DNA from 2 places in the Alteromonas sp. 5NS40-0096 genome. Region 1 is predicted to be linked to the other one. Evidence: predicted binding sites of a transcription regulator. Region 1 holds the regulator's gene; the other holds the start of a gene.
What was found. The regulator FliA, encoded in region 1, starts transcription of late flagellar genes. The targets are predictions, from matches to a motif close to CTAAAGNTNNNNNNNNNNNNGCCGATA.

Region 1 (4,426 bases):
GCTTTCGCAGCGGGTTTCGCTGGCGCTTTCGCTTTGGCCGCCGGCTTAGCTGTTTGTTCTTTTTTCGCCTTTTCTACCGCTTTTGTCGCCTCGGCATCTACTTTAACTCTTGGTTTTTCCGCCTTGGGGGGGGCCGGCGCGTCAACACTAGGCCCTTTGCCAGAACCGTGAAGTTGGTCTAGCAAGGCTTCAAATTCATCGTCAGTAATTTCGTCATCACCACCAGCCGCTTCTTGTGCTTTGGGTGCTTCGTTTTTCGCAGGTTCAGGATTAGACTCTGAGCCAAACTGTCCCTTGCCATGAAGCTGGTCTAATAACGCTTCGAATTCATCATCGGTGATATCTTCACTATCCGAAGCTGGTGCAGCGCTTGGAGCAGGTGCTTCATCCTGTTTCGCTGCTGTTTGCCCAGGCGCGCCAGAGCCGTGCAACTCGTCAAGTAGCGCTTCAAATTCGTCTTCTGTTATCTCTTCGATCGAACCACCGTCGCTTGCCTGTGTAACAGGCTCAGGCGCTTCTTCTAACTCAAAAGCGGGTTCTTCGGCAGGTGCAGCCGCTGAAGTGTCGTCGGCATTGCCAAAAATGTTTTCATCAGGGGATTCAGGTTCGCTAAGTTTGTGTAGCACCTCAACCAACGCTGCATCTGCACTCTCAAGAGGTTCGCGCGCTTTTACGCGCTCAAACATCTCAACGACCACGTCTGTGGCCTGCAAAATGACATCCATCAACTCTGGGGTCAATGTGCGTTGACCATTACGCATTATGTCAAAAACATTTTCCGCACCGTGACATATCTCCACTAATTCTGTCAACGACAAGAATCCGGCGCCACCTTTCACAGTGTGGTAACCGCGGAATATGGCATTTAGCAAATCTGCATCTTCAGGATTGTTTTCCAAGTCTACCAGTTGCTCTTGGAGCTGTTCCAAGATCTCGCCTGCTTCGACTAAGAAGTCCTGTAAAATATCCTCATCCACATCAAACGACATGCGCCTGCTCCCCTAAAAACCTAAGCTAGACAGAAGGTCATCAACATCATCTTGACCTTGAACAACATCATCACGCGACTCTGCGTCAATAATTGGACCTTCTGCTTCTACTTTATCGTTCTTTTTCTCAGTTTTATTAGCAAAATTAGAGACTTCTTTTTCGCCAAACATTGTGAGCATGTTAACTAGGCTGTCTTCGACCTCTTTTACGAGCTCAATAACACGGCGAATAACCTGGCCCGTTAAGTCTTGATAGCCTTGTGCCATTAACACTTCAGTTAACAAACTGGTCAACTTGGTCGAATCGGCAGACGTTTGCTCAAGGAACTGGTCCAATTCGGTACACAATGACTTAAAGCCACCCAGTTCTATTTCGCGAGACATGAGCTTTTTCCACTCAGGCATCACTTGGCTAATGCGCTCCGACAAGTTTTCAGCGATAGGCATACTTGCCTCAACCGCATCCATTGTCGTGTTGGCAGCTTTTTCCGTTTCTTCAATAACGTAGGTCAAGCGGCTTTGTGCATCAGGAATGTCTTGATTCGCAAGACCTGCAATGCGCTCATCCAATTGGAAATTGTTCAAAGAGTCATGGAGCTGACGAGTCAGCTTACCGACTTCCGCAAAAAGCTCGATCGACTCTTTCAATGAAGCGGCTTCCAACAAAGCGTTAGCCGCTTCGTTATCACCTTGCTCCAAATACGTGACGAGCTGCTTTGCTTCTTCGAGCGATATTGGGACGTTAGAGTTTGTTGACATCCAGTTATCCTCTTATTATTTCAGGAGCGCCTGGATTAACCTAAACGTTCAAAAATCTTGTCAAGTTTCTCTTTTAGCGTTGCTGCTGTGAATGGTTTAACAACATAACCATTTACGCCGGCTTGCGCCGCTGCAACAATTTGCTCTTTTTTGGCTTCGGCGGTTACCATGAGTACTGGCAAATGTTTGAGCTTGTCATCAGCTCGAATGTTGCGCAGCAAATCAATACCTTGCATTCCAGGCATATTCCAATCAGTTACAACAAAGTCAAAATCACCTTGTTGGAGCATCGGCAATGCAGTGCTACCGTCATCTGCTTCCTGGATATTGGAGAAGCCCAAGTCTTTCAACAGGTTTTTTATGATACGTCTCATAGTAGAAAAGTCGTCTACCACAAGAATTTTCATATTTTTATCCAAAATGGCCTCCACTGAGGGGTTAAATTGTTATCGTTTAGTTCGTGGTTCTATTCACCAGTCCGCCATGACTGCATTCGTGATTTGAGTTTTAGCATGGCCTGACTGTGTATTTGGCTCACTCTTGATTCACTGACTTCGAGTACTTCGCCTATTTCTCTGAGGTTCAGCTCTTCATCATAGTACAAGGAAAGCACAATAGCTTCACGTTCTGGTAATGTAGTAATAGCATGTGCGAGCGCTTTTTGAAAAGCGCCCTGCATTAAATCTTCTAAAGGCGTGTCATTTCCGCGGTTATCATCGGTAGTCAGAACATCCTCAGAGACGCCTAAGTCCTCAATACCCACCAACTTGCCCGCGTTCACTTCACCGAGCATTTGGTGATAACTCGCGATCGGCACATTTAGCTTGTCTGCAATCTCGGCGTCTCGCGCGTCACGACCGGTTTCTTTCTCAACCTGATTGATCGCTTCTGTAATAGCTCGGCTGTTTTTGTGCACAGAGCGAGGCGTCCAGTCACCTTTTCGGATTTCATCGAGCATAGCGCCGCGAATCCTAATACCGGCAAAAGTTTCAAAGCTCGCGCCTTTGCTACCATCAAAATTTTTGGCAGCTTCCAGCAAGCCGATCATGCCGGATTGAATAAGGTCATCAACTAATACGCTTGCCGGTAATCTTGCCATCAAATGATGTGCAATACGTTTAACAAGAGAAGCGTGCTGCTCTACCAGCTGCGCTTTATCGACTTGTTGTTGGTAAGCAGCTGCTTTGCTATTCACCCTTGATTACCCGCCACACTGTTTTTATTCGAGATAAGCTGTTCAATAAAGAACTCCAGATGTCCGCCAGGCTGAGCTGGGATTGGCCATTGTAGTGCTTTAGCTGCAAGCTGAGTGATGGCCATAGACGCTGGAGAACTGGGGAAAGCATCAACTATCGCCTTTTGCTTTCTCACTGAGCGACGGATGTTTTCATCAAAGGGAACCGTTGCCACTAGCTCTAGTGCCACGTCTAAGAAACGCCCTGTTACCTTTGACAGTTTGCTAAAGAGTTCTTGCCCTTCTCTAACATCCCTCACCATATTCGCAACAATTTTAAACTTGAATACGCCGTGCTCTCTGTTCAAGAGTTTAATCAATGCATACGCATCTGTCAGGGAAGTGGGTTCATCACAGACCACAACAAGGATATCTTGAGATGCTTTTGAGAAACTCAATACCATGTCGGAAATGCCCGCCGCGGTATCCACAATGAGTACATCAATTTGAGAGCGCAATTCGCTGAAAGCGCGAATTAAGCCAGCATGTTCCGTCGGCGACAGCTCAGTCATAGACTGTGTGCCAGACGTTGCTGGAGCGATCTTGATGCCATGAGGGCCGGTGATAAGAATATCATCCAGTGTGCATTCGCCCGACAAGACATGGGACAGGTTTCTTTCCACCCGTAATCCCAACATAACGTCGACGTTTGCCAGACCCAAGTCGGCATCCAATACCATCACGCGTTTACCTTGCTTTGCCATCGAAATGGCAGTGTTCAACGTGATGTTTGTTTTTCCTACGCCACCTTTACCGCCGGTGACTGCTATAACTTTGATTAACCGTGATTGATTCATCTTTCGTAAGCTACTCGCTTGATCTTCGATCATACTGCTCGTGCTGCATTTACCACATGATTGCCTCTAGTATGATTCAATCCGTACTTTTTATAAAGCTTTGCGGCAGCAGATACGAGAGATTTTCCATCAGCAACTTTAATGTCCTCAGGGACTTGCTGTCCGTCGGTGACATAACTCACCGGAATTTGGCGCTCGATGGCAACACTTAATGCTTCGCCCAGACTATAACATTCATCGACTTTAGTGAATATGCATCCATCAAGTTTTACCGACTCGTATGCATCAAATATATGCTGCAATGCTGAATATTGCGTACTCGCTTGTGCAACTAAATATTGTCTAATGGGTTGCGTATTAGCCTGAGTAAAGTTCGTCAACTGTTTAATTAAACGACTATCGCGCTGACTAAAGCCCGCAGTGTCCACTAAAATAAGGCGTTTGTGACGCAACTGGAACAACTGGTCAGCAAGCTCTTCACTTGACTGTGCCTTTCGCGTAACACAACCGATGATTTTGCCATAAGTAGCCAATTGCTCAAAAGCGGCAATACGATAAGTATCGATAGTAATCATCGCTACCTGGTCTGCACCGTATTTCTGCGCGTAACGAGCAGCAAGTTTAGCAACTGTTGTCGTTTTACCTGT
Region 2 (4,426 bases), on a different contig from region 1:
GTGAGGCTTAGGTATGACGACACCCACCATGATCATTCAAGCTCGGACACGTCATTTACCGGAACACCTACCCAGTGATTCAGATAAGTATGCGTTTGCATACAAAATGACAATCACGAATCCAAACAAATTTCCGGTGACGTTGATGACGCGTTACTGGTTGATCACTGACGCCAACGGTAAAACGTCTGAAGTACAAGGCGAAGGTGTGATTGGTGAACAGCCACAAATCGCACCGGGTGACACCTTCCAATACACCAGCGGTGCTGTCGTCGATACGCCAGTAGCAAGTATGGAGGGCTACTACGAGCTGGAATTGGAAAACGGCGAGCGCTTCAAAGCGGATATCGATGCGTTTCGCCTCGCAGTCCCTCACATTATCAATTAGTCGTCGATGCCAAAACACCAAAAACAAACGCTTATCGTTGGTGATATTCAAGGCTGCTATCGCGGATTGATGGCGCTCTTGGAAAAAGCCAACTTTCACCCCAAGCACGACAAGTTGTATGCGGTCGGCGACTTAGTCGCAAGAGGCGAGGACTCGCTTGCCACCTTGAAGTTTTTAATGTCCCTTGGTGATAACTTTTCCAGTGTGTTGGGTAATCATGATTTACATCTACTCGCCGTTACGCAAAAGGTAAAAAAAGCCAAAGCTGCAGATAATCTAGAGAACTTGTTGTCAAGCAAGCGACTACCGGACATCGTAGATTGGTTACGTCAATTTCCTCTCGTCAAAAGGTTGAATAAGAAAACCTTGTTGGTGCACGCCGGCCTCTATCCAAAGTGGTCTTTTAAAGACGCAGTGAAATTGAGCGATGAAGTGTCTGATGAACTACAAGGTGAACATTGGGGAAGCTTGCTACACAATATGTATGGCAGCGAGCCATCGAAATGGGACAAACATCTCAATGGTATCGAACGACAACGTTTTATCATTAATGCCTGCACGCGCATGCGTTTTTTGTATAAAAGCAACCTTTCCCTTGAATTTGCCACCAAAACCTCAATTGACAATGCACCAACTCATCTGACCCCTTGGTTCTACTCAGATAATTCCCACATGAAATCAGGCCAAATGGTATTATTCGGTCATTGGGCCGCACTATGTGGTCAAACTAACAAGGCGCAGTTTATTGGGCTGGATACTGGCTACGTCTGGGGTCAAACCATGACGGCTTACCGGCTTGAAGATGGTCAACGCATTCATGTTTTAAACGACCAGCGCCGCTAGTAAGGTTCGATGACAAAAGACAATTTAAGTTTTTGTTATTTAAGTCGATAGTTAGTTATGCTTTGTGTGATGGTCTAAACGACACGCCCGCGAATACAATAGCAAAGTCGCTCAGTATGACGCCGAACACAGACTAAGTGTGGCGGCATAAAATGAGAAAAGGGCGTATTTTTCGGCCTAGATCAAAAAGACACCACTAAAGTTTATGTTTTAGTACGTGAAGTTTTGTCTTTTTTTTGTCACACTATCTTACAAAGATGTTGAAGTTTTCCAACTTTGACGCTTGACTATAACAACAACGAAGATACATCAGGAGTCCCGATGAATATCACTGTTGCGAGACGCATCATTGGCGGTTTCACTGCCATGGTAGTGCTACTCATAATGTTAGGCATTTTTTCATACAGCAATCTTAGCCAGGTAGGCAATGCGACTGAAGAAGTGAACGAACTGGCTATTCCCACATTATCAGGCAGTAACGGACTCAAAGCCTCGTTTCTTAATATGGGCCGGTTAACATTTGAAGCCTACATTGAAGACACGCTTTCAGGCCTTGCTACCAAGCAAGATGGCTTCAATGCCAGCAAAGCAACCTTCGATTCAGAATACAAAAAACTGGCATCTACGGTGTCTGAAGAAAAAGACTTGAGCGCAACATTGTCTCGCGTTAAGTCATTGTATGATGAATACACAACCAACGTAGATAGCATGTACCAAAGCCACAAGGCGTCAATGGACATTAGAAATGCTATCGCCGACACCATTTCTGATGCAGAAGACAACGCCGACGACGCCGCGACCTATGTATTGGACTTTGCTGATATGGACGAAGTACAAGGCAATCGAAAACTGCGCAGAGCAGCTGAACTAGGTGGTAATCTAGAAAGCAGTTTGTTGACCTTGCTTACAACGTCTTCAGAATACGTTAAAACCGAAACGCTAGTGCGAGCTCAGACCTTGGGTAACGAAGTGGAACTTGTAGTTAATCAAGTACAAGGTCACCTCGACTCTATGATGGAAGCCGCGGATGGCGAAGATGATAGTGGCACACTTGATGAAATCTCGGATATGGTCAGTGCAGCTCTAGATGCGGTAAGGGGTAGCGATGGTATCTTGAAGCTTCACGTTGAGCGCTTGAACTACCGCACCGAATCGCAAACGTCGCTAACCCGTTCAGATGAAAACATCAAACAAGCGATTGTCGAGTTGGAAAAGCTGCTAGCGCTGGCCAACGGTAAAGCGAAGGACATTGAAGAGCAAGTAAACTCGAAAGTGTCTGGTGGCATAGCTCAGGTTTTCGTCGTTGGTGTTATTTCCATTGCCATCGCGTTAGGTATCGGCTGGTGGATTGTTAACTCAATTACCAAACCGCTTAACCGCGTAAACGAATTGTTGAACATTGCCTCGTCAGGTGACCTTACTCACCGTCTTGATGACTCAGCAAGTGATGAATTTGGCGAACTTGCACGAAACTGTAACAAGTTGATTGCGAACCTTAAGTCATTGATTGCTGGTATTAACGACCGTGCCGAGCAGTTAGCGGCGGCTTCTGAACAGACCTCAGCAGTGACAGCGCAAACAACAAGTTCTATCCAAGAACAGAAATCACAGATTGCCCAAGTGGCGACGGCAACAACCGAAATGCACTCGACGTCTCAGCTGGTGAGTCAGAATGCCGAAGATACCCTTGGTCAAATTCGCCACGCCGATGCGGAAGCGGAAAAAGTGCGCAAGATATCGGTAGAGAACAAAGAAACCATAGAAGTGCTTGCTAAAGATGTTGAAGAGGCAGCGAATGTAATCAATAAACTGCATCAAGACAGTGCTAGCATTGGTGGCATCCTTGACGTAATTCGCGGTGTAGCTGACCAGACAAACCTACTGGCATTGAACGCTGCCATCGAAGCGGCTCGTGCTGGTGAGCAAGGTAGAGGCTTTGCGGTGGTTGCGGACGAAGTTCGTACGTTAGCAAGCCGCACACAGGAATCTACCCAAGAAATCAATTCGATGATTGAAGTCTTGCAAGCCGGAGCTGAAAAAGCCGTTGCAGTAATGAACCAAGGCAAAGAGCAAACCGGTGTATGTGTGCAGCAAACTGAAAATGCCACTAAAGCACTAGACCTAATCTCTGATGCAGTTCACAAGGCATTTGATGTGAGTACTCAAATCGAGCAATCAGCTAGAGAGCAAAATGTGGTATCTCAGGAAATCAGTGAAAAGCTCGAAGGGATCGTGAATATTGCCGAAGAGACCACCATTGGTGCACAGCAAACGTCTGACTCCAGTCATGAAGTTGCTCGGCTGGCGGAAGAACTCCAACAGTCAATTCGTCAGTTCAAAGTGTAACCTAGACTACGCTTTAGCAAAGGGGCGACATGGTCGCCCCTTTTTTGTTTTCTGACAAATTTAGCAACATAAGCGCTGTTGGATTCGCAAGCAGTAAACTTTAGAATAATTTTGCGTAGTTCTGTTTGCTTTTTTGTTCAGCACTGCCGACAATCATTTTGACACTTTGTAGTTTGAGAGGCTAATGAACGTGGCGAGACGTTTATTTCAATACGTGTTTGTGTCCATTGCGTTATTCGCAGGAATGCACACCTACGCCGAGCAACAGTCGGCGAAGTTGATTTTTACTGCTGATTTGCCAGTTATTGGCAGTAAGGAGCACGGTGACTACGCACAACTCGCTAAACTCGTTCATACCATGCGCCAATCCGATCCCACGACCTTCTTTTTATTTGGTGGTGGCAGTTTAGCGCCAAGTCACTTGTCCTCATTCGACCGCGGTGCTCATATTATTGATATTCTAAACAGTATCGAACCTGATGCAATGTCGGTGACCAAACGGGAATTCAGTTATTTCGAAGATGAGTTTTCGTTGCGAGCCTACGAAGCGGCGTTTCCAATGGTGTTGAGCAACGCGTTTGACCCCTTCACTCAAGGGAATGTAGACGGCGCAAATGACAGTGTGATTATTGAAAGAAATGGCGTAAAAATCGGTATCCTATCCGTAATACACGAATCCGTCATCGAAGAATACCTGTTGCAGCGACTACAAATCACCGATCCCCTTCGCGCGATAAAAACCGGTGCAGACAAACTGCGTGCACAAGGCGCTCAGATAGTTATCTTAATGTATTCCAGTAGTTATCCTTTCATCGATGCCATTCTCAACGACAAGACGGTAAATTTAGC

Region 2: AC27G9_RS06915 (HAMP domain-containing methyl-accepting chemotaxis protein) is a predicted target of FliA. The motif match lies at 1,255-1,281, and genes of this name have one in related genera.

The regions. Positions count from the first base shown of each region.
Region 1 covers NZ_BAAJLQ010000003.1:527,946-532,371, reverse strand. The annotation lists gene AC27G9_RS12320 (chemotaxis protein CheA) at 1-989, opposite strand, end outside; gene AC27G9_RS12315 (protein phosphatase CheZ) at 1,002-1,748, opposite strand; gene cheY (chemotaxis response regulator CheY) at 1,784-2,167, opposite strand; gene AC27G9_RS12305 (RNA polymerase sigma factor FliA) at 2,215-2,943, opposite strand; gene AC27G9_RS12300 (MinD/ParA family ATP-binding protein) at 2,940-3,812, opposite strand; gene flhF (flagellar biosynthesis GTPase FlhF) at 3,809-4,426, opposite strand, start outside.
Region 2 covers NZ_BAAJLQ010000002.1:226,490-230,915, reverse strand. The annotation lists gene rsmA (16S rRNA (adenine(1518)-N(6)/adenine(1519)-N(6))-dimethyltransferase RsmA) at 1-4, shown strand, start outside; gene apaG (Co2+/Mg2+ efflux protein ApaG) at 14-388, shown strand; gene AC27G9_RS06920 (symmetrical bis(5'-nucleosyl)-tetraphosphatase) at 395-1,231, shown strand; gene AC27G9_RS06915 (HAMP domain-containing methyl-accepting chemotaxis protein) at 1,553-3,577, shown strand; gene AC27G9_RS06910 (bifunctional metallophosphatase/5'-nucleotidase) at 3,768-4,426, shown strand, end outside.